DNA from 2 places in the Stenotrophomonas sp. Steno-C15 genome. Region 1 is predicted to be linked to the other one. Evidence: riboswitches for the same ligand, from Rfam matches in the RefSeq annotation. Region 1 holds a riboswitch; the other holds the start of a gene.
What was found. A riboswitch is a leader RNA that binds a small molecule or an ion and turns the genes downstream of it on or off. The one in region 1 is predicted to bind glycine.
Positions count from the first base shown of each region.

Region 2: linked by a shared signal. The riboswitch ahead of AC06FB_RS08670 (trimeric intracellular cation channel family protein) and the one ahead of gcvP (aminomethyl-transferring glycine dehydrogenase) in region 1 are both predicted to bind glycine.

Region 1 is NZ_JBWJPF010000038.1:8,386-22,695, forward strand. Features, by position in the region: gene AC06FB_RS18185 (methyl-accepting chemotaxis protein) at 1-2,028, shown strand, start outside; gene AC06FB_RS18190 (hypothetical protein) at 2,084-2,875, opposite strand; gene AC06FB_RS18195 (hypothetical protein) at 2,984-3,775, shown strand; gene AC06FB_RS18200 (hypothetical protein) at 3,876-4,298, opposite strand; gene AC06FB_RS18205 (catalase) at 4,334-6,424, opposite strand; gene AC06FB_RS18210 (AraC family transcriptional regulator) at 6,538-7,248, shown strand; gene AC06FB_RS18215 (amino acid permease) at 7,331-8,701, shown strand; gene AC06FB_RS18220 (VOC family protein) at 8,802-9,212, shown strand; gene gcvP (aminomethyl-transferring glycine dehydrogenase) at 9,296-12,163, opposite strand; glycine riboswitch at 12,226-12,328, opposite strand; gene AC06FB_RS18230 (multidrug effflux MFS transporter) at 12,630-13,856, shown strand; gene AC06FB_RS18235 (hypothetical protein) at 13,969-14,310, shown strand, end outside.
Region 2 is NZ_JBWJPF010000008.1:57,610-71,919, forward strand. Features, by position in the region: gene sppA (signal peptide peptidase SppA) at 1-934, opposite strand, end outside; gene AC06FB_RS08625 (MATE family efflux transporter) at 1,044-2,408, opposite strand; gene AC06FB_RS08630 (DUF3106 domain-containing protein) at 2,534-3,103, opposite strand; gene AC06FB_RS08635 (hypothetical protein) at 3,096-4,103, opposite strand; gene AC06FB_RS08640 (primosomal protein N') at 4,517-6,694, shown strand; gene AC06FB_RS08645 (glutathione S-transferase family protein) at 6,754-7,374, opposite strand; gene AC06FB_RS08650 (NYN domain-containing protein) at 7,481-8,275, opposite strand; gene AC06FB_RS08655 (NAD(P)/FAD-dependent oxidoreductase) at 8,395-9,675, shown strand; gene AC06FB_RS08660 (hypothetical protein) at 9,738-10,148, opposite strand; gene AC06FB_RS08665 (GIY-YIG nuclease family protein) at 10,286-10,561, opposite strand; glycine riboswitch at 10,601-10,690, shown strand; glycine riboswitch at 10,704-10,809, shown strand; gene AC06FB_RS08670 (trimeric intracellular cation channel family protein) at 10,892-11,509, shown strand; gene AC06FB_RS08675 (hypothetical protein) at 11,576-12,622, opposite strand; gene AC06FB_RS08680 (3-deoxy-7-phosphoheptulonate synthase) at 12,735-13,808, opposite strand; gene AC06FB_RS08685 (hypothetical protein) at 14,066-14,310, opposite strand, start outside.

The sequences.
Region 1 (14,310 bases):
GCCAGTGTCGTGCAGAAGCGCGCGATGCAGCAGGTGGTCGACGTCAGTGTGGCCAAGGTACGCCTGCTGTCGCAGATGCTCGATGCCAACAACCAGATGATGGTAGTGCGCCGCGAAATGCTGATCCGCCAGGGCGAAGACCGCGGCAGCGACGAGAAGCGCATTGCCGAACTGGTCAAGCGCTACGAGGCGGATTGGTCCGCCTATCAGGCACTGCCGGGCGATGCAGAGGGCAAGGCCATCGCTGAAACCATCGCGGCCAAGCGCGCCCTTGCGCGCCCGCTCAACAAGCAGACCAGCGAACTGATGGAGCAGGGCGACTACCCCGCTGCCGTGGCACTGACCCTGGGGCCGGTGCAGGAAGCGGCCAACGGCTGGAACAAGGCGTTGTCCGAGGGAGTCGACTTCGAAGAGAAGGAAAGCCGCGAGGCCGCCGCCGAGGCGATCCGCCTGGGTGAACGCAGTCTGCTGCAGTTGCTGGTGCTGGGAGGCGTGGCCCTGCTGGTCGGCATTGCCGCCTCGGTGATGATCGGTCGCAGCCTGACCGGTCCGCTGGCACGCGCGGTGAACCTGGCCGAGCGCCTGTCCAAGGGCCAGCTGGACCAGGAATTCCGCCTCGGCGGCCGTGACGAGTTGACCCGGCTGGGTGAGGCGATGGCCAGCGTGCGGCAGAGCGTGCAGGCCGCCATCGGGGCGCAGATGCACATGGCCGAGCAGCACGAGGCGGGTGCGATCCGCTACCGCATGGACGCCAGTGCGTTTCCGGGCGATTTCGGGCGCATGGTGCAGGCCACCAACAGCCTGGTGGAATCACACGTGCAGGTGGAACTGCTGATGGCCGAGGTCATGCAGCGCTATGCCATCGGCGACCTCAGCCGCGACCTTCCGGACTATCTCGGCGAGAAGGGTACGCTGACCCGCACCCTGGCCGCAGTGAAACAGAGCCTGCTGGCAGTCAACACCCAGATTGACGACCTGGTCCGCGCGGCGCGCGCCGGAGATTTCAGCGTGCGTGGGGATGCCAGTGCGTTCCAGTATCAGTTCAGGGCGATGGTCGAGCAGCTCAACGGCATGATGGCCAGTTCGCAGGCCAGCATCGCCGACGTCTCCGATGTGCTGCGCGCGGTCTCCGGGGGCGACCTCACTGCGCGCATGGACGGTCACTACGACGGTGTGTTCGCCCGCATGCGCGACGATGCCAACACCACCACGGCCCAGCTGACCGGCATCGTGCGCGGCATCCAGGACGCTGCCGACAGCATCAACACTGCCGCGCAGGAGCTCGCCGCCGGCAACAGCGACCTGTCCCGCCGTACCGAACAGCAGGCCGCCAACCTGGAAGAAGCGGCGGCATCGATGGAAGAACTCACCTCGACCGTCCGCCAGAATGCCGAGCTGGCCCGCCAGGCCGACAGCGAGGCACACGCTGCCGGCGCGGCGGTGCGGGCCACCGAACAGGCAATGGCACAGATGGCGTCTGTGATGGGAGAGATCGATCAGTCCTCGGCGCGCATCTCGGAAATCTCCACGGTCATCGATGGCATCGCCTTCCAGACCAACATCCTGGCCTTGAACGCTGCGGTGGAAGCTGCCCGCGCGGGTGAGCAGGGCCGCGGCTTTGCCGTGGTCGCCAGTGAAGTGCGCACGCTGGCGCAGCGTGCGGGCATCGCCGCCAAGGAGATCAAGGAACTCATCGAAGAGGCGGCAGGCAAGGTTCAGAGCGGTCTGGCGGTCACGGTCGAGTCGGAAGCGGCCATTGCCCGCTTGGCACAGGCCAGCGCACGCACCAACCAGCTGATGAGTGACATCGCTGCGGCGAGCAAGGAACAGGCGGCCGGCATCGAACAGGTCAATCAGGTGGTGGTGCAGATGGATCAGGTGACCCAGCAGAATGCCGCACTGGTGGAAGAAGCCACTGCCGCCAGCCGCGCGCTGGAAGAGCAGGCCAATGCGCTGACCGCGTCGGTCGCGGTGTTCCATATCGAGCAGAGCGGTGCAGTCCGCCCGGTGGCAGCACGCGCGGCCTGACCGTCGGCAGCCACCTGAAGGCACGGGCCGCCACGTGTTCGCGCGTGGTGGCCGGTCAGTCCTGCATGCGGCGGATGCGGCCGTCCTCGATCTTCCAGATCACGTCCTTACCCGTGGAGACGTACAGCGGCGAGCGGGCCCACAGGCTCCAGAACACATGGATCTCGGTCGGTGTCGGGTCCTGCAGATGGGTGATGAACATCGCCGCACCGGGTGGCGCACGCTTCAGCTGGATGCAGCTGTGGGTGAAGGCGCGGCGGGAGACGATCCGACCGTGGGCGATGTCGAGACGATGCGTGCCGCCCAGCGGAACTACGGCAGGATCGGTGGTGGCGGGCAGCAGGTAGACCGTCCACGCATCGGCGGCCGTACCGGGCGCCGGAAGAACCACGCTGTTGTAGGTCTGCGCGCAGGCGTCGAAGGCGCTGTTCAACGCCAGCGCCCGTGCGGCGGCAGCGCCGGCCTGGTAGGTCGTTGGCGCCGCTGGAACATCCAGAGTCTCGGTTGCGCCGGTCATCCTTCCCTGCGCGTCGGTGGCGGCCCTATACAGGACCACTGCGCCGTCGCCGATCATGCTGACTTCGTAGTGGCTGCCGCGCTGTTCGGTTATCCAGCCCCTTACCCGGGTGTCGCCGCGCATGCCCTGTTCGAGCAGGGCGTCGGTTGCGCGCTCGGCCGCCAGGTCGTGCTCGAACATCTGCCGGCCACGCGCTTCAGCCTGTGCGACGGCCTGCGCGGTACCCACATCGTCCGCTGGGGCGGCGGGAGCCCGCGCATTGCCGGAAACGGCCGGTGACGCGGCGCACAGCCACGCCAGCAGCCCCAACATGCCAGTCCATCGTTTCATGGCCCTTTCCTCCGCTCTGCGCCCTGCGGCACCGTGGAGTATGCCGCAGGCCGGTGGTCTACCGCGCGCCACCTTTTTCGGCGATGCTCGCTGAAAAGGGGAGCGGGCATGGACAACAGGGAACCGGAAGGGACCTATGGCGATGTGCCGCGGGTGCAGGGCATCGAGGTGGCTGCGGCGCCACCGGAGCCGGAAGCAGCGACCGACTGGTCGATGCTGCCGCTGACCCGTGGTGATGATGACTCGGCGGTGATGCAGGCGCTGTCCCGCATGCGCCGTGAGCCGGCACTGCTGTTCACCACTGCCTATCTGCTGGTGTCGCTGCTGGGGCTGTGGTGCAGCTTCTGGTTCTACCGGGGATTCGAGCTGTCGATTCTGGATTACCTGCAGCCCAGCGATTTCCTGGTGGCCGGCATCCGTGACCCGGCCTATGCACTGCTGCTGGCTGCGGGCGTGCTGCTGGTGCTGCTGGTGAGCTGGCCGGAAACGCTACGGATGCGCAATGCGGCCAAGCTCGAGCAACTGCGCGCACGCAACTGGGCATGGCGGGCGGTGCTCATGCGCTCGGTACTGACCAGCTGGGAGGGCGTAGGTCTGCGGCCGCTGACGGCGATGACCCTGGCCGTGGCCGCTTTCATGGCCATCGGCGCGGCCAACTACGTGCAGGTGCGGGGGCAGCAGATCCGCAACGAGGGACGTGGGGAAGTGATCCGCCTGCAGTTGAACGGCGACGCGGCGCCCTTGCCCGGCACCGCGCGCCTGCTGGGCTCCAGCAGCGCATTCCTGTTCGTCTGGTGGCCGCAGCAGCGACGGGCCGAAGCGATTCCGATCGCTGCGGTGCGCAAGCTGCAGGCGGTGGCCGTGGCGGCACCCGCGCCCAAGGGCCGGGCCGCCGATTGACTGAGCCGTGGCGCCGCCGGGTGCTGATGCTGCCCGGCGTGCGCCACGTCACCGTGCAGGGCCGCAGGCATCGTGTGCCCGCTGCGCTGCCGGGTGCATCTCAACCGCCTGCGCGGGTGCGCGCCGCCTTCTTCGCGGCGGTCGAGCGTGCCGCCTTCTTTGCCGCCCGGGTTGCCGCTGCCTTCTTTGCGGCTGCACTGCGCGTGCTGGCGGTGGACTTCTTCGCGGGCGCTTTCTTCGCGGCAGTCTTCTTTGCGGCCTTCTTCGCCGGTGCTTTTCCCGCAGTGCTCTTCGTTGCGGCCTTCTTTGCCGGTGCCTTCTTCGCCGCCTTCTTCGCAGTCTTCTTGGCGCCCTTGCGGGCACTGCCACTGCGCTTGCCTCCGCCATCCTGCTTGTTCACGGTGGCCCACGCGATGCGCTCGGCGGTGCTCTCACTGGCACCACGCTCGCGCTCGCTTTCCTCGATGTGTTCGGCCTGGCGCTTTTGCTTGTCGGTATAGGCGGATTTGTCTCCACGGGGCATGACACGTCTCCTTGCAGGCGATGGGGGTGAGGCCGTCAGGCCAGTTGCCGCAGCTTCGGTTCGCGGGCCCACTGGCGGGTGGCGGCGACGGCGAGGAAAGCGCCGGCATCGCCCGCGTCGACGATGCCTGCATCCTTGCCCACGCGCGCCGCCTTGAGCAGCACCCGGCCTCCTTCATCGCTGCCGATGGCCTTCAGGTGTGCCCACGCGGTGCTGGCAAATTCCAGCCCCGCACTGTCGCTGGACAGCCGCTTGCCGGCCTCCTCGCTGAGCACGATCGCGACCGCATCGAACACCGCCGATGGAGTCCCCGCCAGTTGCCCGTCGGCCGCTTGCAGCTTGCCGTTGCTCAGGGTGGCGCCGCCCACCTTGGGAGCCACCAGCTTCACCGCGGCGCCGGCCTTCTCTGCGGCCTTGCGCAGGCTGCTGATGACACCGGCATCGGAGCCTTCATCAAACAGGATGCCGATGCAGCGCCCTTGCAGGGTGGGTTTGTTGCGGCCGATCACGCGGACTTCCGGTGCGGGGGGCATGTCCTGTGCCGGCGTAGCAGTGGGCGCCGGGTCGGGCAGGGCGGGCAGCGCCAGTCCTTCCGCCACCCGCTGCGCGAGGGTTTCGTCGATGTTGCGCAGGTGGCTGACGGTACGCACCCGCACCTTCAGCGTTTCCACCTTGGACAGCTCGAACACCAGCGCCGAGGCCAGATGGGCCTGCTCGGGTGCTTCCAGGCTGCGGAAGAACATCCGTGCCTGGCTGTAATGGTCGGCGAAGCTCTCGGCACGCGTGCGCCCCTTGCGGCCGTCATCCGCGCTGGCATGGCTGCGGAATCCGGCCGGTGTCTCGCGCGGGCTGTCGTCCTCCAGCGAACTGGGGTCGTAGGCCACGCGGCCCTTGGGCACCTGCATCTGCATATGCCCATCGCGCTGGTGGTTGGCAAACGGGCACTTTGGCGCATTCACCGGGATCTGGTGGAAGTTGGGCCCGCCCAGGCGGATCAGCTGGGTATCCAGGTAGGAGAACAACCGGCCCTGCAGCAGCGGGTCGTTGCTGAAGTCGATGCCGGGCGGCACGTTGGCCGGGCAGAAGGCCACCTGCTCGGTTTCGGCGAAGAAGTTGTCCGGCCAGCGATCCAGCACCATGCGCCCGATCACCTTCAGCGGCACCAGCGATTCGGGAATGATCTTGGTCGGGTCCAGGTGATCGAACGGAAATGCGTCGGCCTCCTCTTCCGTGAACAGCTGCACGGCCAGTTCCCATTCGGGGAAGTCGCCACGCTCGATCGCCTCGAACAGGTCGCGCCGATGGAAATCGTTGTCCGCGGCCTGCAGCTTCAACGCCTCGTCCCACACCGTGGACTGGATGCCCAGCTTCGGCCGCCAGTGGAATTTGACGAAGGTGGAGTCGCCGGCCTCGTTCAACAGGCGGAAGCTGTGCACGCCGAAGCCTTCGATCATGCGCAGCGAGCGTGGAATGGCGCGGTCGCTCATCGCCCACATGATCATGTGCATCGATTCGGGCATCAACGAAATGAAGTCCCAGAACGTGTCGTGCGCGCTCGCTGCCTGCGGGAACGCGCGGTCCGGTTCCATCTTCACCGCATGCACCAGGTCGGGAAACTTCATTGCGTCCTGGATGAAGAACACCGGGATGTTGTTGCCCACCAGGTCCCAGTTGCCTTCAGGGGTGTAGAACTTCACCGCGAAACCCCGCACGTCGCGGGGGGTGTCGACCGACCCGGCACCGCCGGCCACGGTGGAAAAGCGGGTGAACACCGGAGTCTTCTTTCCGACTTCGCCAAGGATGCGTGCACGGGTGTACTTGGCCAGCGAGTGAGTGAGTTCGAAATAGCCGTGGGCGGCGCTGCCGCGGGCATGCACGATGCGCTCCGGGATGCGCTCATGGTCGAAGTGGGTGATCTTCTCGCGGAGGATGAAATCCTCCAGCAGGGTGGGGCCTCGTGGGCCCTGGCGCAGCGAGTTCTGGTTGTCGGCGACGGGGATGCCCTGGGCCGTGGTCATCGGGGGGTGCGTGCCGCTGGCGTGCAGGTGCAGTTCGTCGCCGTCGCCACGGCGATGGTCGGGGGAGGGGGCGGGTGCGCGCTTGCCGGTGGGCTTGCTGGCGGCCATGGGTCCAGGTCCTGTAGCGGGGAAGTCAACCTCTACCCTCGCGCGCCAGACGTTAAGCCCCGGTCCCGCGCAGGTGATCGCGCGGACAAGGGCGCCTCGGCTATGCTTGGCGCATGCGAGTCGAGCCTGCCGACATCGAAGCCCTGTTCGACGCCATCCCGGACGTGCTGTTCTTCATAAAGGACCGCCAGGGCCGTTACACCCACGTCAACCAGACCATGCTGCGGCGGCTGGGCCTGCGCGCGCGCAAGGACGTGATCGGGCGTACCGCGGCCGAGATCTACCCGACCGGCCTCAGTGCGGACTACGTCGACCAGGACGCACGCGTGCTGTCCGGCGAGGTGATCGAGAACCTGATGGAGCTGCACCTGTTCGCCAACCGCGAGCCGGGCTGGTGCCTGACCTGCAAGCGGCCGCTGGTGGTCGACGGCAGCATCGAGGGCCTGATCGGCATCTCGCGCGACCTGGGCCAGAAGGACAGCCTGGGCACCCAGTACGAGCAGCTGCGGCTGGCCCTGGCCCATCTCAACGCGCACTACGCCGAGAACGTGCGCATGCAGACGTTGCTGGACATCACCGGGTTCTCGCTGTCCAAGCTGGAGCGCAGCTTCCGCAAGGTGTTCCAGATGACCCCGCAGCAGGTGCTGACGCGGCTGCGGATCCAGATGGCCATGCATCTGCTGCATGGCGACGACAGCATCGCCTGCATCGGCCAGGCCTGCGGGTTCAGTGACCAGAGCGCGTTCACCCGCAAGTTCAAGGCCGAAACCGGTTTCTCGCCGCGCGCCTACCGCGCCCGCATCGGCGAGCCGGCGCTGGCCTGAGCGGCCTGCTGCACTGTGCCTATCCCCACAGGTGCGGGACAGGGTAAGGTGACGCCCCTGTAGCCGCCGCCCACTCCTGCCGATGCCCGCCAGCCCCGTTACGCCTGCCTCGCCCTCCCGCCTGGGCCATTCGCTCAAGCCACGCCAGCTGATCATGATGGGGTTGGGCAGCGCCATCGGCGCGGGCCTGTTCCTGGGGTCCGGTGTGGGCGTACAGGCGGCCGGCCCGGCGGTGCTGGTGTCGTACCTGGTGGCCGGCGCACTGGTGATCATCGTGATGAACGCACTGGGCGAAATGGCGGCGGCCAAGCCGACCAGCGGCGCGTTCTCGGTCTATGCCGCCGACGCCATGGGCGCCACGGCAGGGGCCACTGTCGGCTGGCTCTGGTGGGTACAGCTGGTGATCGTGATCGCCGCCGAGGCCGTGGGAGCGGCGGGCCTGCTGGCCACGGTCTGGCCTGCCATTCCGGTGCCGATGGCCGCCCTGGCGTTCATGCTGTTCTTCACCGCGATCAACCTGCTGGGGGTCAGGAATTTCGGTGAGTTCGAGTTCTGGTTCGCCATTCTCAAGGTGGTGGCGATCCTGGCGTTCATCGCCATCGGTTTCGCGCTGCTGATGGGCTGGCTACCGCAGGTGTCCTCTCCGGGACTGAGCAACTTCACCGCACACGGCGGTTTTGCACCGCAGGGCCTGGCCGGTATCGGCGCAGCCCTGCTGGTGGTGGTGTTCGCCTTCGGCGGCACCGAGATCGTGGCCGTTGCCGCGGCCGAGACCGAGGATCCCGAGCGCAGCATCGCCCGCGCCATCCGCACCGTGGCCTGGCGCATCCTGGTGTTCTACATCGGCTCGCTGAGCGTGATCATCGCCGTGGTGCCGTGGACCAGCGAAGCGCTGAAGTCGCCGTTCGCCGCGGTGCTGGATGCGGCCCGCATTCCGGGGGCGGGCACGGCCATCACGCTGATCGCAGTGATCGCCCTGCTGTCGGCCCTCAACGCCAACCTCTACGGCGCGTCGCGGATGATGTATTCGCTGGCGCAGCGCCGCGAGGCACCGGCCGTGCTGGGCTGGACCGACCCGCGGCAGGTGCCGGTGATCGCCGTTCTGGCCAGCGTGCTGTTCGGGTTTGCCGCGACGGTGATGGAACTGCTGTTCCCGGACAAGGTGCTGCCGGTACTGCTGAACATCGTTGGCTCGACCTGCCTGCTGGTGTGGACGCTGTCGCTGCTTTCTCAACTGGTGCTGCGCCGCCGTGCGGACCGCCTCGGCTCGCGCCTGCCGTTCCGCATGGCCGGTTTCCCGTGGCTGACCTGCTGCGCCCTGGCGATCCTGGCACTGATCTTCGGCCTGCTGCTGAGCGAGGCGCATACGCGCCTGCAGTTCCTGTCGATGGTGGCCCTGACCGCCACGATCGCGGCCGGCAGTGCCATCGCGCGCCGCATGCGCGAGGCCTGATCCGTACAGCCGAGCGTGGGCTCGGCTCTACAGCGGGCATACATCCCGCGTGCCATCCTGTTCGCGGGGCCGTCATCGGCCCGCTGAACTGGAGCACCCCATGCTGCGCAGTCGTCCGTTCCTGATGTTCACCGGCCAGGCCGAGGCGGCCCTGGCCCTGTACGCCGAGGCGTTCGCCGATTTCCGGCTGCTTGCCCTGCAACGCCATCCCGACGGCGCAGGGGCGGGAGTGCCCGGCCAGGTGCGGCAGGCGACCTTCATGCTCGGCGGCACCAACTATCTGTGCTTCGACAGCCTGGATGTGCACGACTTCACCTTCAGTCCGTCGATCTCGCTGTTCGTCGAGTGCGGTGGCGCCGAACAGTTCGAGCGCGCGGCGCGCGTGCTGGGCGAGGGCGGGCACTGGCTGATGCCGGTGGGCGACTACGATTTCAGCAATCGCTACGGCTGGGTGCAGGACCGGTTCGGTGTGTCCTGGCAGTTGAGCCTGGGGCAGATGCCGGATCCGTGATCGGTTCAGCCGCTGCGCTCGTCGGGCATGGCCCGGCGCTACCGTAAACGAAAACGGCCCGCTTGCGCGGGCCGTTCCGTCAATCACGCTTCGACTTCATCGTCCTTGTAGGCGTCGACCGGGATGCAGGCGCACATCACGTTCTTGTCGCCGTAGACGTTGTCGACGCGGGCCACCGGCGGCCAGTACTTCTGCAGCTTCAGGCTGGGCAGCGGGAAGGCGGCCAGCTCGCGCGGGTAGACGTGGGTCCACTCGCTGGCCGTCACCGCGGTGGCGGTGTGCGGCGCGTTCTTCAGCGGATTGTCCTCGCGGTCCAGGCGGCCATCCTCGATCGCACGGATTTCCTCGCGGATCTGGATCATGGCGTCGATGAAGCGGTCCAGCTCATGCAGCGACTCGCTTTCGGTGGGCTCGACCATCAGCGTGCCGGCCACCGGGAAGCTCAGCGTCGGCGCGTGGAAGCCGAAGTCGATCAGGCGCTTGGCCACGTCCTCGGCGCCGATGCCGCTGCTCTTCTCCAGCGGGCGCACATCGAGGATGCACTCATGCGCCACCAGGCCGTTGCGGCCGGTGTACAGCGTCCTGAAGTGCGGCGCCAGGCGCTTGGCGATGTAGTTGGCATTGAGCTGCGCGACCTGGGTCGCCTTGCGCAGGCCTTCGCGGCCCATCATCGCGATGTACATCCAGCTGATCGGCAGGATCGAGGCGCTGCCGAAGCTGGCGGCGCTGACCATGCCGACGGGGCCGTTGTCACCCAGCTTGCCCGGCAGGAACGGGGCCAGGTGCGCCTTGACCGCGCACGGGCCGACGCCCGGGCCGCCGCCGCCGTGCGGGATGCAGAAGGTCTTGTGCAGGTTCAGGTGGGAAACGTCCGAACCCCACTTGCCCGGCTTGGCCACGCCGACCAGGGCGTTCATGTTGGCACCGTCGGTGTACACCTGGCCGCCGTGCTTGTGGATGATCTCGCAGATCTCGACCACCTCCTCCTCGAACACGCCGTGCGTGGACGGGTAGGTCATCATGATCGCGGCCAGGCGGTCGCTGTACTTCTCGGCGTTGAGGCGGATGTCCTCGACATCGACGTTGCCGTTGGCATCGGTCTTGGTGACCACCACCTTCATGCCGCACATCTGTGCCGAGGCCGGGTTGGTACCGTGGGCCGAATCCGGAATCAGGCAGATGTCGCGATGCTCCTCACCACGCGAGCGGTGGTAGGCGCGGATCGCCAGCAGGCCGGCGTACTCGCCCTGTGCACCCGAGTTCGGCTGCAGGCTGACCGCATCGTAGCCGGTGCATTCGACCAGCATCGCTTCCAGCGACTCGATCAGTTCCTTGTAGCCCAGTGCCTGGTCGGCCGGCACCAGCGGATGGATCTGCGAGAACTCCGGCCAGGTCACCGGGATCATCTCGGCGGTGGCGTTGAGCTTCATGGTGCACGAGCCCAGCGGGATCATCGTGCGGTCCATCGCCAGGTCCTTGTCGGCCAGTGAACGCAGGTAGCGCAGCAGTTCGTGCTCGCTGTGGTGCGTGTTGAACACCGGATGGGTCAGGAACGCGGACTGGCGCAGCAGCCCGGCCGGCAGCGCGTCGGCGGTGCTGGCATCCAGCGCATCCACATCGGCTTGGGCACCGAAGACGGCGGCCAGCGCAACCACATCGGCGCGGGTGGCGGTCTCGTCCAGGCTGATGCCGACCGAGTCGCTGTCGATCGCGCGCAGGTTGTAGCCGGCGGCGCGCGCCTTGGCGTGGATCTCATCGGCGCGCACACCGGTGACGTGCAGGGTGTCGAAGAAGTCGCCAGCAACCTGCACGCCGGCCTTGCGCAGTGCGGCGGCCAGGATCGCGGCCAGGCGGTGCGTGCGGCGGGCGATGCGGGTCAGGCCTTCCGGACCGTGGTAGACGGCGTACATCGAGGCCATCACCGCCAGCAGGACCTGTGCGGTACAGATGTTGGAGGTGGCCTTCTCGCGGCGGATATGCTGCTCGCGGGTTTGCAGGGTCAGGCGGTAGGCCGGGTTGCCCTGCGCATCGATCGAGACGCCGATCAGGCGGCCGGGCATCGAGCGCTTGTAGGCATCGCGGCAGGCCATGAACGCCGCGTGCGGGCCACCGAAGCCGAACGGCACGCCGAAACGCTGGCTGTTGCCGACCACGATGTCCGCGCCCCATTCGCCCGGTGCGGCGAGCAGGGTCAGCGCCAGCAGATCGGTGGCCACGGCGACCAGGCCGCCGCGTGCATGCACGGCCTCGACCAGTGCCCGGTAGTCGGCCACCTGGCCGAACGTATCCGGGTACTGCAGCAGCACGCCGAAGCTGTCCGCTTCCAGCGCTTCGGCCGGGGTGCCGACGCGCAGCACGATGCCCATGGGCTCGGCGCGGGTGCGCAGCAGCTCCAGGGTCTGCGGGTGCACGGCATCATGCACGAAGAAGGTGTCCGACTTCGACTTGGCCGAACGCTTGGCCAGGGTCATCGCTTCGGCCGCTGCGGTGGCTTCGTCCAGCAGCGAGGCGTTGGCGATCTCCATGCCGGTCAGGTCGGCGCACAGGGTCTGGAAGTTGATCAGCGCTTCCATGCGGCCCTGCGAGATCTCTGCCTGGTACGGGGTGTAGGCGGTGTACCAGGCCGGGTTTTCCAGGATGTTGCGCAGGATCACGTTCGGCGTGTGGGTGCCGTAATACCCCTGGCCGATGAAGCTGCGCAGCACGGTGTTCTTGTCGGCGATCGCGCGGATCTTCGCCAGCGCCTCCACTTCGGTGATCGACTCCGGCAGCGCCAGCGCTGCCGGCGACTTGATCTTGGCCGGCACGATGGCATCGGTCATCGCATCCAGCGACGCGTGGCCGACGACGTCGAGCATCTGCGCGATCTCGGCGTCGTTGGGGCCGATATGGCGCTCGACGAACGCACTGTGGTGCTCGAGCTCACGCAGGGAAGGGGTGTTCTGGGACATGGCGAAGGATCCGTCAGGAAAGGGCACACGCACGGGCACAAGCCGCCGGATGGCGGGCTGCGGGGCGCCCCTCTGTCCTTTTGCCTGAGAGTTTGGAAGCGCGGCTGGCCGCAGCTTCGTGCCCCTTCGGCGCCGGATCGAACCGGTCTCTCCAGAGTTGTGTTGCGGGTGGTATCGGGCCTGAGCGATTACGGGCGTTGCGCCTTCGGCAGCGGTGTTCCGCTTCTCCCACCGTGTTGCCCGCCGATTATAGCCGGTTATGGCCTGCTGCCGGGGCCGCCCGGGCAGGGCCGGCGCCTGAATGGCCGATGGCCCGGGGCGTGCGTTTTGTGCGGTGCTGCATGGCATCGGGCGCATTCCCCGCCTATGATGGGCGGATACCCGAATTCATCTGGCGCCGTCCCTGCTGCAGCGGGACCGGCGCCCGCCGTGCGTGCCGCGCATGGCCTTGCCGGACACCGTTCACATGACCGCCGCTGTTGCTCCGTCCACCCGTCGCATGGCCCTGCTGCTCGCGGGCCTGGCCATGTTCGGCCCGTTCTCCATCGACACCATTTTCCCGGCCTTCCCGCAGCTGGCCCAGCGCCTGTCGGTGGATGAGGTGGCCGTCCAGCAGACCATCAGCGTCTACCTGCTGTTCTATGGCCTGATGAGCCTGGCGCACGGGCCGCTGTCCGATGCCTGGGGCCGCAAGCGGGTGATTCTCGGCGGCCTGGTGGTGTTTGCCGGGGCCTCGGTCGGCTGCGCGCTGTCCACTGACCTGCCGACCCTGCTGGCGTTCCGCGCGCTGCAGGGCCTGTCGGCGGGCGTGGGCATGATCGTCGGCCGCGCGGTGATCCGTGACCTGTACCACGGCCATGACGCCCAGCGGTTGATGAGCCAGGTCTCGATGCTGTTCGGCATCGCGCCGGCCATCGCCCCGATCATCGGTGGCTGGATTCTGCTCAGCGGTGCCGGCTGGCCGCTGATCTTCTGGTTCCTCGTGGTGTTCTCGCTGGTGCTGCTGGTGGCCACCGCGCGCTTCCTGCCGGAAACGCATCCGCCGGAGGCGCGGGTACCGCTGTCGCCGCGCGCATTGCTGCGTGACTATGTGCGCATCGGCTTCAACCCGCGTTTCCTGCGCCTGGCACTGGCCGGCAGCATCGGCTTCGGCGGCATTTTCCTGTACATCGCGTCCGCGCCGGTGTTCGTGATGCAGCACCTGCATCTGGGCGAAGGCGACTTCGCCTGGCTGTTCATTCCCACCATCGGTGGCATGACGGCCGGCGCGTTCCTGTCCGGGCGCATGGCCGGGCACACCACGCCGACCCGGCAGGTGACCATCGGCTTCTCCCTGTGCGCGCTGTCGACACTGCTCAACGTCGGCTACGTGGTGCTGGCGCCGCAGGTCGCGCTGCCGTGGGCGGTACTGCCCATTTTCCTGGGCGGCATGGGCATGGCGCTGATCTTCCCGATCCTGGCGCTGGCCGTGCTCGACATGTATCCGCACCAGCGCGGCCTGGCCTCGTCGCTGCAGGCCTTCGCGCAGCTGATGGTCAGCACCGTGGTGGCCGGCGTCGTGTCGCCCCTGCTCAGTGCCAGCCCGCTGCATCTGGCGCTGGGCCAGGCCGGCTTCTTCGCCGCCGGGTTTGTGTTCTGGTACTGGGAGCATCTGCGCGAGCGCACCGCCCGGGCGACCTGCACGGAGGCGTGAGCCCACGGCGGCGACGGCTCGCGGGCTGCGTCGCGGCGCGCGCCAGGCGACGTGAAGCGGCGCAACGGCCGGGGTGCGTTATCCTTGCGCCCCCCACGCAGCGGTAGCGCCCATGTCCATCTCCTCCAAGATCCGCCGCGACCAGCGCCGCCGCAAGGAAGCGCAGGCCGCCAGCCGCGCCGCTGCGCAGGCTTCGCCCGTGGAGCCGCACGCCGAGCTGCGCGACCCGCAGCGCACCCTGCTGGCCGGTATCGTCCGTCGCGACGGCGAGTGGGTACTGGGCATGGATGGCCGCATTGCCGGGCAGACCCACAGCGCGGCACACGTGCTGGCGATGATCATGCAGGCGGGCGAGCTGCATGAGCGCAGCGGCACCCCGGTGCGACTGATGTACTCCGACGCGCTGCGCGACGCCGCGCAGGCCGAAGCGCAGGCACAAGGGCAGACGTTCGAG
Region 2 (14,310 bases), on a different contig from region 1:
CATCGGCCACGCCGCGTTCGATCATCAGGTCTTCGAACTCCTCGCGGGTCTTCAGCGCGGTCACCAGCTTCTGCTGCAGGGCGAACTTGGCCAGATCGCCACCGGCAGCCGCCACGCCTTCGGGCAGCGTATCGATGCCGGCGGCCAGTTGCGCCGGATCCAGCCGGCGCGCCTTGGCGATGTCGCCCAGATAGCGCTGCCACACGTCGTTCATCCAGTACAGGTCGGCTTCCTTGGCCGCCGGCGAAGCAGCATCAAGCACATAGGGCTCGGCCGCGGACTTGTACTCGCCCACCTTGAACAGGTGCACGTCCACGCCCAGCTTGTCCTGCAGGCCGGAGCGGAAGTACTGGCGGTAGCGGCCCAGACCCTCGAGCACCACCGATCCCATCGGATCCAGGTAGACCTCGTCGGCCTGCGCAGCCAGCAGGTACTGCGACTGGCCCATGCTTTCGCTGTAGGCCACCAGCTGCTTGCCGGACGCGCGCAGGCTCTGCAGCGCGGCGGCGACTTCACGCAGCGAGGCGAAGCCGGAGGGCTGCAGCTTGTCCAGTTCCAGCACCACGCGCTCGATCTTCTTGTCCTCGCGCGCCGACTCGATCACCCGGACCAGGTCACGCAGCTGGACCTCTTCGGCGCTGTTGTCGCCCACGGCCTTGGCCAGCGCGCGGCTGACCGGATCGGCGCTGAACTGCTCGACCAGGCGCCCTTCCGGTGCGATCACCAGGGTCGTGCGGTCCTGCAGCGATTTGCTGGCGCCGGCGCCCATGCCGGCGGCGATGACGAACACCACCAGCAGCAGGAACAGCAGGCCGAAGAACACCAGGTTGAGGATCAACCGGCGGGTGAAATTCATGACGTCCCACAGCCCGATGAAGAAACTGGCGACGGGATTGCGACGCGCCTGGGGCAGCGGGGGCACGGGTTGATTCATGGAGCGCTCCGGATGGCTTCTTGCCGTGGTAACAGCATAGCCGGTGCCGTGTGAGGCGGCATCGGACACAAGTCAGGGGATCGCCCGTCACGGGGTGACGGGCGGAGGGTCAGGACAGCGCGGACTGGCCGATGCGCTGGCTGCTGCGACGCAGGCGCCAGCCCATCAGGATGGCGGCGGCAGTGAGGCCGACGATCAGGCCGATCCACATGCCCTGCGGGCCCATGCCCAGCCCCAGGCCGAGCCCGGCGCCGAGCGGCATGCCCAGGCCCCAGTAGGCGAACATGGCGATGAACATCGGCACGCGGGTGTCCTTCAGGCCACGCAGAGCTCCGGCCGACAGCACCTGGATGCCGTCCGGGAACTGGAAGGTGGCCGCGTACAGCAGCAGCGTGGAGGCCAGGCCGGCCACCGCCAGATCGTTGGTGTACACCCCGACGATGGCATCGTGGCCGAACAGCAGCACCAGCGCGGACAACGTCTGTGTACCCATGATGATCGCGTAGCCGGCCCAGGCTGCACGACGCACACCGAAGCCATCACCCCGCCCCACTGCATGACCCACGCGCACCGTGGTGGCCTCGGCCACGCCCATCGGGATCATGAAGCACAGCTGCGCCACGTTGATCGCGATCTGGTGGGCTGCCGCCTCGTTGGCGCCGAGGCGGCCGATCAGCAGCGCGGTGACGATGAACAACCCACCTTCCATCAGCACGGTGATGCCGATCGGCAGACCGGTGCGCAGCAGGTCCCAGATCGCCTTCCAGCGCGGCCACTCGAAGTGCGAGAACAGCTGCAGATGGGCGAATCGCCGGGTACGCCACAGATAGAGGGCAAATGCGCTTGCCTGCAACCACATCATCACCGCCGAGGCGATGCCCAGGCCCTCGGCACCCAGCTCCGGGAAGCCCAGCTTGCCGTTGGCCAGCACGTAGCCCATCGGCGCCAGCACCACCAGGCCGCCGAAGCCGATCAACATGGTCGGCAGCGTCCAGTGCATGCCCTCGCTGAGATAGCGCATGCAGAAGTACAGCGTCAGCGCCGGCCCGCCCCAGCGCACCGCATGCAGGAACGCTGTTGCGCCGGGCACGATGTCCGGCGCGATGCCGAAGGCGGGCAGCAGCGGCGGCACCACCGTGAGGAAGGTGAACATGATCAGGCCCAGGCCCAGCGCCAGCCACAACGCCTGCCGGAACAGCGGACCGATCTCGCGCTCGCGGCCGGCGCCGTGCAGCTGTGATACCGAGGCGGTCAGCGAGATCAGCGTGCCGATCGGAATCAGCATCGGCAGCCAGAGCAGGGCCGTGCCGATGGTCACGGCCGCCAGGGTTGAGGTGGCGTGATGACCGGCAATTACGTTGTCGACGAAGGAGATCAGGCCGGTGGAGACATGCCCGAGCACGAGCGGCAGGGCGAGCAGACCGGTGGCGCCGACTTCCTTGCTGAAGCGCGGCGTGGAGGTTGCGTTGGACATGGGATGCAGAACGCGAACTGCGGTTGCGCGCGAAGGGCACAGGCACCGGGTTGCGGGCCGTCATCTTACGCGCGCGGTGCGTTCATTCCCATGACATGGCGTGAACGCTGGGTTTGACCGCGCGCTTACTGGCCGGCCTGGCGCTTGAGCCAGGCGTCTCGTTCCGCAGCAGGTACGGCGAGGAACGCGCTGCGCACCGCATCGCGTTCCTGCGGCGGCGTGCGCTGGGCCACCAGCGCCAACTGCGCCAGCTGTGCCGGGCTGAGCTGGTGCAGCACGGCCAGTGCACTGTCGCGCTGCTGCGGTGGCAGGAAGCCGAACAGCCCATGCAGCTTGGGAAACTCCACGCCCAGTTGCGGCCCCAACCGCCAGCCATCGCGGAACGCCTGGTCCTGTGCCTGGAATTGCGAGCGCAGGCGCTCCTGCTGTGCGGCCGGCAGTGCGGCGAACCGCGTGGCCGCCTGACGGATGCGTTCGCGCTCGCTTTCCGGCAGCGCGCGCCAAGCGGCGTAGTCGGCGCGGCGCTGCCGCTGCTGCTGCGCGTCGAGCTGGACGAACGCGGTGGGTGCCGCCGATGGCGGGACCGCGGGCGTGGCCGCCGGCGCGGGTGGCAGTGGAACATTCAGGGTCTGGGGCGTTGCGGACAGCGACAACGGGATGGCCAGCAGCAGGCTGGTGATCACGGACTTATTCATCGGCGGCGGCGGTTTCCAGCACTGCGCTGGCCGGCTCTGGCCGGCTCGGCCTGGTCTGCGACTCGTCCACCGGCAGCGGACCACCGGCGGCCGTCCAGGCATACAGATCGGCCTCGGCCAGCAACGGATAATCGCGGTCGGCCAGCAGTGCTGCGTCATCGCTGGCCGGGGCGCTGTCCGCCTGCGGCATGGCAGCGACCGTGCTCGGCGGCAGCGCCTCGACCGTGACCGGGCCGGCCTCGGCAACCACCCCCTCCGGCAGCGGCGCATCGCTCACCAGCGACCGACCGCTCCAATGGCGCCAGCCCAGAGCGGCTGCCAGCAGTACTGCCACCGTCAGCAGCAGGATCGCCGGCCCGCGCCAGCGCGGTCGGGCATCGGGGCGCCGGCGCCGGGGGCTGGCAGCGCTCCGTTCATCGCGCTGCGGTGCCCTCCAGCTGGACGTCGGCGCCTGCGGATTGCTGCTGGTGGCAGCTGCCGGCTGCTGCAGCTGCTGCAGGCGCTGCGCCGGCAGGTCGCGGATGCGCTGCTGCACCTGTTCGGCCAGGCCGCGCCAGGCAACGGCATCCGGCTGACCCTGGGCATCACGCGGGCAGGCATCGGCCAGCAGCTGCTGGTAGCCGGCCTCATCACGATCGAGTACCCGCGTGGCGATGTTCTCATCCAGGCTGCCGCCCACCCGCAGCAGCAGGGCCAGCCGTGGCAGCGGTGCCATGCCGCCCAGTGCGGCGAGTGCCGGCGGCCACTGGCCCGGGGCCGGCTCGCGCAGTGCCTGCCGCTGCCCCAGCAGGGTCCAGAAGCGGGTCGGCCACTGTGCCATCGGCAGATCGCTGGCAACGGCCGAGAAGGCGCGCATCACCGCCACCAGGGTCTGCTCGGCCCGGGCCGGGTCGCCGCATTGCAGCTCCGCCACTACCAGGGCACGGCGCTCTACGCCACGCAGAAACGCCGACAGCGCACCGGCCGCGGTCGAGGAAACAGGGGCGGGCACAGCGGTCATCGGTCACTCCAGAGGTCTGCCGGCATGATAGCGGCAGGCCATCGGCGCCCGGCAGGACTTGCGTCCGTGGGCACTTCATGCTGCAGGTTGTGCACAGCACCACGCTGGCGCCCGGCAAAACCGCGACATCTCGCTGAATTCACTCTGTTTCAGCAATGTTTCACACATAACATATTGATTTTAATACATTTTAAAGTATGGCGATTTTTTGACCAACCCAAGGGCGAGGCCGTCGCCATCGGCGTCCTGCGCAGCCGTTGACCGGTAACGCACAGTGTTATCCACAGAACGTGTGGATAAGACTGAATCTCCAATGGACACCGATATTTAGGTGACATTTATGATTCGGCGACGTCCCCCGTGTGGGCCTTCCGGGCGGCATGCGGGTGCACACGGCCCGTTACACTGCCCCGATGCTCGACCCGATTCCGACCCTGCAGGTCGCCCTGCCCGTCCCCCTGCCCCGCCTGTTCGACTATCTGTCGCCGCAGGGCGATGCCCCGGACGTGGCGGTCGGCTGCCGGGTGAAGGTGCCGTTCGGCAACCGCGAACTCATCGGCGTGGTGGCCGGCCACGGCCAGGCCGACGACGGCCAGGGCCTGCGTCAGGCGCTCGCGTGGTGCGACCCCGCGCCCCTGCTGCAGGGCGAACTGTGGCAGAGCCTGCAATGGCTGGCCCGATACACCCACGCGCCGCTGGGCGAAGTGCTGAGCACGGCCCTGCCGGGGCCGCTGCGGCACGGCGAAGCCCTGCCCGACACCCATCATTGGGGCTGGCAGCTGACCGCCGCAGGCCACGCGCAGCGCGGCACGCTGCGCGCAGGCAGCCGCCCGCGGCAGTTGGCGGAACTGCTGGCCGACGCCGTCGTGGACGAGGACGTGCTGGGGGCGCGCATGGAGGACTGGCGCAGCGCGGCGCGCAGTCTCGGCAAGCGCGCACTGGCCGAGCGCGTTGCACTGAGCGTAGCGCCACAGCACGCGCAACCGCTGCCCGGCCCGACCCTCAATCCGGACCAGGCCGAAGCCGTTGCCGCGATCAACGCCGCGGAGGAGTTCCAGCCCTTCCTGCTCGATGGGGTGACCGGCAGCGGCAAGACCGAGGTCTACCTGCAGGCGATCATCCACTGCCTGGCCCAAGGCCGGCAGGCGCTGGTGCTGGTGCCCGAAATCGGACTGACGCCGCAGACCCTGGCGCGTTTCCGCGGCCGCCTGGGCATCGCCGTGCATGCGCTGCATTCGGGATTGAACGACAACGAGCGCGCGCGCGTCTGGGCAGCCGCCTCGCGCGGCGAAGCGCGGGTGATCGTCGGCACCCGCTCGGCGGTGTTCACGCCGCTGCCGCAGGCCGGCCTGCTGATCGTGGACGAGGAACATGACGGCAGCTACAAGCAGCAGGACGGCATCCGCTACCACGCGCGCGATTTCGCCCTGGTGCGTGCCAAGGCGCTGGGGGTTCCGGTGCTGCTGGGCAGCGCGACACCGTCGCTGGAAACCCTGCACAACGCCTATGCCGGTCGTTACCTGCACCTGCGCCTGAAGCAGCGCGCCGGCGACGCGCGGCCGCCACGCGTGCGCATCCTCGATGTGCGCAAGCGTCCCCTGCAGGACGGTCTCTCGGCCGAAGTGCTGGCCGGCATCGGCGAGCACCTGCAGCGCGGCCAGCAGGTGCTGGTGTTCAAGAACCGGCGTGGTTACGCACCGGTACTGCTGTGCCATGACTGCGGCTGGACGGCGCCGTGCCAGCGCTGTGATGCGCCGATGACCGTGCATGGTGGCGGCCGTCGCCTGCAGTGCCATCACTGCGGTGCGCGGCAACCGGCGCCACTGGCCTGCCCCGCCTGCGGCAGCCTGGCCCTGCAGCCACAGGGAATCGGCACCGAGCGGCTGGAGCAGCACCTCACCACCGCTTTCGCCGAGTACCCGGTGGTGCGCATCGACCGCGGCACCACCGCCCGCCGCGATGCGCTGGAACAGCAGCTGGCCAAGCTGGGGGACCAGGCCGGCATCCTGGTCGGCACGCAGATCCTGGCCAAGGGCCACGATCTGCCCAGACTCACGCTGGTGGTGGTGGTCGGCATCGACGAGGGCCTGTTCTCGGCCGATTTCCGCGCCAGCGAGAAACTCGCGCAGCAGCTGATCCAGGTCGCCGGCCGCGCCGGGCGCGCCCGCGATCCGGGCGAGGTGTGGCTGCAGACCCACCATCCGGGTCATCCCCTGCTGGAGACGCTGGTCAACGGCGGCTACCACCCGTTCGCGCAGGCCGAACTGAACCAGCGGCAGGCCGCCGGCTTCCCGCCATTCGCGCATCTGGCACTGATGCGTGCCGAAGCGCAGCAGGTGGAGCACGCCAACGCGTTCCTGCTGGCTGCACGGCGACTGCTGGGCGAACAGGCGCTGGTGGAAGCGTACGGACCGATGCCGGCACCGATGCCGCGCCGGGCCGGCTACCAGCGCACGCAGCTGCTGCTGTCATCGGCACAGCGCCCGCCTCTGCACGGCGTGCTGGCGCAGCTGGTACCGCAGCTGTATGCCTTGCCGGAAGCCCGCAAGGTGCGCTGGTCGCTGGATGTGGATCCGACGGATCTGTATTGAATGCAAGCGGAATCCGCCGGGCATGGCCCGGCGCTACCGTTACCGCGCGCGATTCCCGCTTACGTCAGCGGTGACATCACGCCGCGCTGGTAAGCGGGTCGCTCACGCAGCCGGGCGTACCACTCGGCCAGGTGGGGCAGGTCCGGACGCTGGATCGGCAGTTCATACCAGGCGTACACCAGTGAACCCAACGGGATGTCGCCCATCGCGAATGTCGCGCCCGACAGCCACGGCTGCGTGGCCAGCGTCGCGTCGGCCATCGCCAGGTAATCGGCGGCGCGGACGATGGCAGCATTGATCCGCGATTCGTCGCGGTCTGCCGGCGCGGTGCGCATGATGCCCCAGATCAGATCGCTGTACAGCGGCGCCATCCGCGAAGTGCTCCAGTCCATCCATTTCTCGGCCTGTGCACGTTCCATCGGATCCTCGGCGTACAGAGTCCCCAGCGCGTAGCGCGCGCTCAGGTAGCGCACGATGGCGTTGGACTCCCACAGCGGCAGGCCCTGGTCCTCGATCACCGGCACCAGGCTGTTGGGGTTCATCGCCAGGTATTCCGGCGTCTGTGTGCCACCGTGGCTGCCGCCCACTTCGATGGACTCGTAGGGCAGGCCGATCTCTTCGGCACACCACAGCACCTTGCGGACGTTGCTGGAATTGCGACGGCCCCAGATCTTCAACATGCGGGTATTCCTTGCGGGCAATGCGAGCGGCAACGATACGCCTGATCGGTGTACATGTGGGCGTGCGGAATGATGCGCGGGGGCGTCGGCCGGGCATGGCCCGGCGCTACCGGTTCTTCTTCGGCAGCGCGCGCACGTAGGACGACTTGCCATCCTTCTTCAGTTCGAACAGACCGATCGCCGCCAGCAGATCACTCAGCTTTCCATAGCCATAGTTGCGCGAATCGAACGAGGCCTGGTTGGCGATCTGGCTGCCCACCGGCCCCAGGTGCGACCAGCCGTCTTCGCCTTCCGCTGCGGACACGGCGCGGCGCAGCATCTTCACCAGACGTGTATCGCTGCGCATTTCCGCGCCGCTCTTGCGCGGGCGCACTTCCTCGCCGCTGCCCGTTTCACCGGTGGCCGGCTCGATGGCACCCGGCTCTGCCGTGCCCTGTTCCACTTCCGGCACGCTGGCATGGGCCTGGCCCAGTGCTTCCAGATAGGTGAATTTGGAACAGGCATTGACGAAGGGTTCCGGCGTCTTCTTTTCGCCGAAGCCATACACCTTCACCCCGTCGGTCAACAGACGCATCACCATTGGAGTGAAATCAGCATCGCTGGAGACGATGGCGAAGCCGTCGAGGTTGCGCGCGTACAGCAGGTCCATCGCATCGATCACCATGGCCATGTCCGAGGCGTTCTTGCCCTTGCTGTAGGCGAACTGCTGGATGGGCCGGATCGCGTACTCGTGCAGCACCGCCTCCCAGCCTTTCAGCCGTGGGCTCTTCCAGTTGCCGTAGGCACGGCGGACATTGGCCACGCCGTAGCGGGCCACCTCCGCCAGCACTTCGTCGATCTTCGATGCGGGCGCGTTGTCGGCGTCGATCAACAGGGCGATGCGCTTTTCCGGTTCGCTCATGGGCCTCTCGCTGGCGGTTGCCTGAATCCGAGTATCGCCGATCCGCGCGCACGCTGACGTGACAGGCCGCCGCCGTGCGAAGATGCCGGACGGTTCCCCATGCCCCCTGGAGTGAGTCGATGAGTCGTGAGCGCGTTCCCCACCTGGTCGTTGTCGGCGGCGGTTTTGCCGGCCTCTGGGCCACCCGTGCGCTGGCACGCGAACGCATCCGCATCACCCTGGTCGACCGCCGCAACCATCACCTTTTCCAGCCGCTGCTGTACCAGGTCGCGACCGCAGGCCTGTCAGCGCCGGACATCGCCGCACCGCTGCGCCACATCCTCGGCCACCAGCGCAACGTGGAAGTGCGGCTCGGTGAGGTCGTGGCCATCGACAGGCAGCTCCGCCAGGTGCGGCTGGCCGACGGCAGCACGCTGGACTACGACAGCCTGCTGCTGGCTACCGGCGCCACTCACGCCTACTTCGGCAACGACCAGTGGGCCGATGATGCGCCCGGCCTGAAAACCCTCGACGATGCCATTGCCCTGCGCCGCAAGCTGCTGCTGGCGTTCGAGCGCGCCGAAGCCGAACCGGACCCGGCCAGGAAGGCGGCGTGGCTCAGCTTTGCCGTCGTCGGCGGCGGCCCGACCGGCGTCGAACTGGCGGGCACCCTGGCCGAGATTGCACGCCATACGCTGCGCAATGAATTCCGCCACATCGATCCGGCCAGCGCCAAGGTGCGCCTGGTGGAAGCCGGTCCACGCGTGCTGTCCTCGTTCCCGGAAGTGCTCTCGCTGAAGGCGCGCCGGCAGCTGGAAAAGCTGGGTGTGGAAGTGCTGACCGGAACGCCGGTGAGCAACATCGACAGCCAGGGCTTCACGCTGGGTGACCAGTTCGTGCCGGCGCGCACCGTGGTGTGGGCGGCCGGCGTGGCCGCCTCGCCGCTGGCGCGCACGCTGGACGTGCCACTGGACCGTGCCGGGCGCGTGCAGGTGCAGCCGGACCTGACCCTGCCCGGGCATCCGGAACTGTTCGTGGCCGGCGATTTGGCCTCGGTGAACCAGGCCAACGGCAAGCCCGTGCCCGGCGTAGCGCCCGCCGCCAAGCAGATGGGCAAGTACGTGGCCGAGGTCATCCGTGCACGCCTGCACGGCAGGCCGGAGCCCGGGCCCTTCAAGTACGCGGACTACGGCAACCTGGCCACCATCGGCCGCATGGCCGCCATCGTGCACCTGGGGCGCCTGCAGCTGTCGGGCGTGCTGGCCTGGTGGTTCTGGCTGGCCGCGCACGTGTTCTTCCTGATCGGCTTCCGCAACCGCATCGTGGTGCTGCTGAACTGGGCGGTGGCGTACTGGAGCTACCAGCGCAGCGCACGCATCATCTTCGGCGACGACCAGGATGACCGCCGGCCGAAACGGTAGCGCAGGTCTGCAACGGGGTCGGATCCCTTTCCTGTGGGGATCTGACCCCACATGGTGTGAACCTACTGCTGCATCAGGCCCATTTCGTCAGCACTCACCTGCATATACATGAACGCAGCGGCCTCGTCGGACATTGACTGCCCCGGCGGAAAGCTGTCGAGCCACGCGGTGATACGCGCATGACGGTCTTTCAATGCATCGCCCATCGCTTGCTTCTCCGCGTCAGTGGCACGTTCCTGCATCTCGCTGCGCAGCAGGTCATCGCCGATGCCCCATTTTTCGGCGAGCGGAATCAGATCGACCAGTTCGGCCGGCACCAGATCGCGGCGTAAACGGGGCGTATTCGGCGCGGTCAGGCCACGCTGCGAGGCCAGCTCGGCGGCGGTACCGATCTGCCCGTGCTGAAGCGGCGACGGCGGTGCCGGTGTCTGCGTGCAGGCCTGCAGGGCCAAGCAGAGGGTCAACAGCAGCATCCAACGGACCTTCATCGGATCGATCCCTGTGTCGATGGTCGCAGCGATAATCGCATGGTCAGAGTTCCTGTCGTCGCATGTTGTGAATGTCCTGAACCTAGTGATGGCGGAGGGCCGGAGCCGAGCACGGCCCGTCTCTAAAGAACTCCCTCGGTCGGCGCCTGCAACCACGCCAGCTTGCGCTCGCGCGGCAGCCGTTTGAGCTGCCACTCGGCGCGCGAAGCCGCGGAGCGGTCCGGGTACTCACGCACGGCCAGGATGCGCAGCGGCGGGCGGGCCCGGGTGTAGCGCGCCCCCGTACCGGCGCGATGGGCGGCGAAACGCGCGTCCACGTCGGTGCTGATGCCAGCGTAGTAGCTGCCATCGTGGCATTCGAGCAGGTACAGGAACCACGGGCGGTGGGATGGGGACATGCCGGGATTATGCCGTGCTGCACCGCAGCGGATATACTGCCCGCGAATGCAGGAGAGAGGCGCCGCGCTGGCGCCCGCCGAAGGCGCAGGCTCCCATGATCGCTCAGGCCGGTGGGCTGGAATCCCACCAACCATGCATTCGACTCGCCGAGCTGGAGAGAGGTCACCGGGCATGCCCGGCACGATCCGCCGAAGGGGCACGCGGCCTACGCCGCTGAACTCTCAGGCAAAAGGACAGCGGGAGCGGCACCGGTCATCGTCATCCCGTCATTGCGCAGGCAATGGCGGCGTCCGCGCATGGCCGGCCCTACCGCGTCCGGAGCCTGTTCCATGTTGCTGTCCATCATCTACCTGATCGCCATTTCCGCCGAAGCCATGACCGGCGCACTGTCCGCGGGACGCCGCCGCATGGATCTGTTCGGCGTGGTCATGATCGCCTGCGTTACCGCGCTCGGCGGTGGTTCACTGCGCGACATCCTGCTTGGCCACTATCCGCTGGGCTGGGTCAAACATCCCGAGTACCTCGGCTTCACCGTGTGCGCGGCGCTGATCGCCACCTGGGTCGCACGCTGGATGCACCACTTCCGCCGCACCTTCCTGGTGCTCGACGGCCTGGGCCTGATCGCCTTCACCCTGATCGGTTGCTCGATCGCACGCGAGGCCGGTCATGCCACGCCGATCGTGCTGATCGCCGGCATGCTGACCGGCGCGTTCGGCGGCGTGCTGCGCGACATTCTGTGCAACGAAGTGCCGCTGATTTTCCAGAAGGAACTGTACGCGATCATCGCGCTGCTGACCGGCGCCGCCTATCTGCTGCTGCTGCACTGGAACGTGTCCGATGCCACGGCCATCCTGTGCTGCCTGGCGGGCGGCTTCGCCCTGCGCCTGCTGGCCATCCACTACCGCTGGGAAATGCCGAAGTTCGTGTATCACGACGAAGTGCATTGAACGATGGCGTGTTCGCCGGGCATGGCCCGGCGCTACAGAAGAGCGGTATCCACGCATAGCGTGGATCTAGAGCCTGAACTTCATAGGGCTGCCCCCCGCGCGTATCCGCTCTGGATAGTCATCCGACGGATACAGTTGGGGTTCGCATCCCCAACCGCTGTCGGAATCGTGGGCTTCCAGCAACGCAGGATCGATCCATTCGCACAAGTAGTCGCTATCAGATCGTCTTTCGAAGCCTGGACAGTTCACTTTGCCCTCCACTTCAATGGAGTTGTGGGTGCTGCCGAGGTAGCTAGCGCTCAGGTGCCCCGCCACTTGGGTGTAAGTCCCCGTCTCGAGGAAAGTCTGAACAGTCAGATCGCCACCTACGGCCAAAATCCCATCATTTAGTGAGCACGCGTGGAGATGCTCACACATAAGATCGTCGCGTACGAAGACCCAACCACCACAGTCAAGATTGCGGGCGCTGAGACTGCCCAGGACGATCACACACCGGGTCTCGCCCAGATCATTGAGCGCCAGCGTGCCTTCTACGCTCAGATCTCCGTCGACGATCACGCAATCCGTTTCCCAGTCTGAGCGCCAGTCGCCAACGAGGGACGCCGCAGGCACCACCTTGTACGAAGAGGGGGACTCACGATCATCGCTCGGTTGGTCGGCAGAGGCCGCGATCATCGCCCTGGCCTTCAACGTCGTACGCAGAAGTGCCTGGTCTCCTTCGTTGCGGTAAAGCTCGATTCTTTCATCAAGCTCCGCCAGCAGACTTGCCGTCGTCGCGGGAGACGAGGGTTCAAACCAGTCCTCGATGACGGAGATCGCATCATCGGCAATCGGGCCGCCCTTCAAGCGAACGAGGGCCGCTGCGGCCTCTCCGGAAACTGATCGGCATTCTGGCCCCAGCGGGCTGTCGTCGGGGAAAACGTACATCGGCGGGGTCCAGCCAGGCGAGGCCCCGATCTTCGGCCCAAGCCGCAAGCAGGTTCCATGCAATTCTTCCGGAATCGTGCCGTGGCCTGCCCCTATCCACGCATGGCGTGGATCTACCGCGTCAACCGCATCGTGAATGGTCGGGGTTCGCACCACCCCGGCGATGGACCTGGCGCTGTCGCTCATGCGCAGCGCCAGGCGCATCGCCGGTGCGGACGGGCCGGTCTCCAACTCCGACCGGCCCTGATCGCGGCCGCACCCCCGCAGGCGCAGGCCGCCATCCACACACATGCCGCGCTCAGGCGGCTTCTGACACCGTCACTTCGCGACGGGCGCGCACGGCCGCAGCCAGTCGCTCCAGCACCGTCACCGTGGTGTCCCAGTCGATGCAGCCATCGGTGATGCTCTGCCCGTAGACCAGCGGCTGGCCTTCCACCAGTTCCTGCCGGCCTCCCACCAGGTGGCTCTCGATCATCACGCCCACGATGCGCTGTTCGCCGTCCTCCAGCTGAACGGCGATGTCTTCGATCACCTTCGGCTGGTTTTCCGGGTTTTTCAGGCTGTTGGCATGGCTGGCATCGATCATCAGCCGCGTCGGCAGCCTGGCCTTGGCCAGTGCCTGGCAGGCGTCGGCCACGCTGGGCGCGTCGTAGTTCGGCTGCTTGCCGCCGCGCAGGATCACATGGCAATCCGGGTTGCCGGTGGTCGAAACGATGGCGGTGCCGCCCTGCTTGGTCACCGACAGGAAGTGATGCGGGTTGGAGGCCGCGCCGACCGCATCGGCCGCGATCTTGACGTTGCCATCGGTGCCGTTCTTGAAGCCCACCGGGCACGACAGGCCGGAGGCCAGTTCGCGGTGCACCTGGCTTTCGGTGGTGCGTGCGCCGATCGCGCCCCATGCCACCAGGTCGGCGATGTACTGCGGCGAGATCACGTCGAGGAATTCAACGCCGGCCGGCAGGCCCAGCTTGTTGATGTCGCGCAGCAGGCCGCGGGCAATGCGCAGGCCCTTGTCGATCCGGAAGCTGCCATCCAGGTCCGGGTCATTGATCAGGCCCTTCCAGCCCACCGTGGTGCGCGGCTTCTCGAAGTACACGCGCATGACGATCTCGAGCTCGCCGGCCAGCGCGTCGCGCAGCGGCTTCAAGCGCTGTGCGTACTCGATGGCCGCATTCGGATCGTGGATCGAACACGGGCCGACCACGACCGCCAGGCGATCATCGCGGCCATGCAGGATCTGGTGCAGGGCCGCGCGCGAAGCACTGACGGTGTCGGAGGCTTCATCGTCACACGGCAGCATCGCCAGCAGCTGGGCAGGCGGTGTGAGCGGTTCGATGGTGCGGATGCGCAGGTCGTCGGTATGGGGGGGCATGGGGGAGGTCTCCGGTACGTAGGGGGTCCCCAGCGAGGCGGCATGAAAAAAGCCGCCAGGTTCGCTGGCGGCTTTCGGGAATGCGTCTGAAGCTTTCTTCAGGGTGAGCGCAGTCCTTCCTCCGCCAGTGGCTTCGGAAAGTAATACCAGTAAAAGCGGGTAGCGGCTGCGTTCATGGGGTGTATTGATAGCACAGCTTCTGCGCAGCACAAAATGTTTCATCCGCAACTGGGGAAGCGGTTCAGCAGCACGGCGATCTAGCGACTGCCATGCACTTCCACGTCCAGCAGCAGGCCCTCGTGGATATCGGCCCAGCGCTCCAGCACCTGATCCAGCTCCCGCCTCGCCTCCTCCAGCTGCTCGGGGTTGAGCAGGGACCGCGCCGTGTAGAGATCGGAGACCAGCCGCCGCAGGGTCGATTCCGGTATCGCCACCGAGGGCCCGTCCACATCCGGCAACTGCAACGCCGGGGTGTCGCCGGGAGGGCCGAACAGCGTGACCT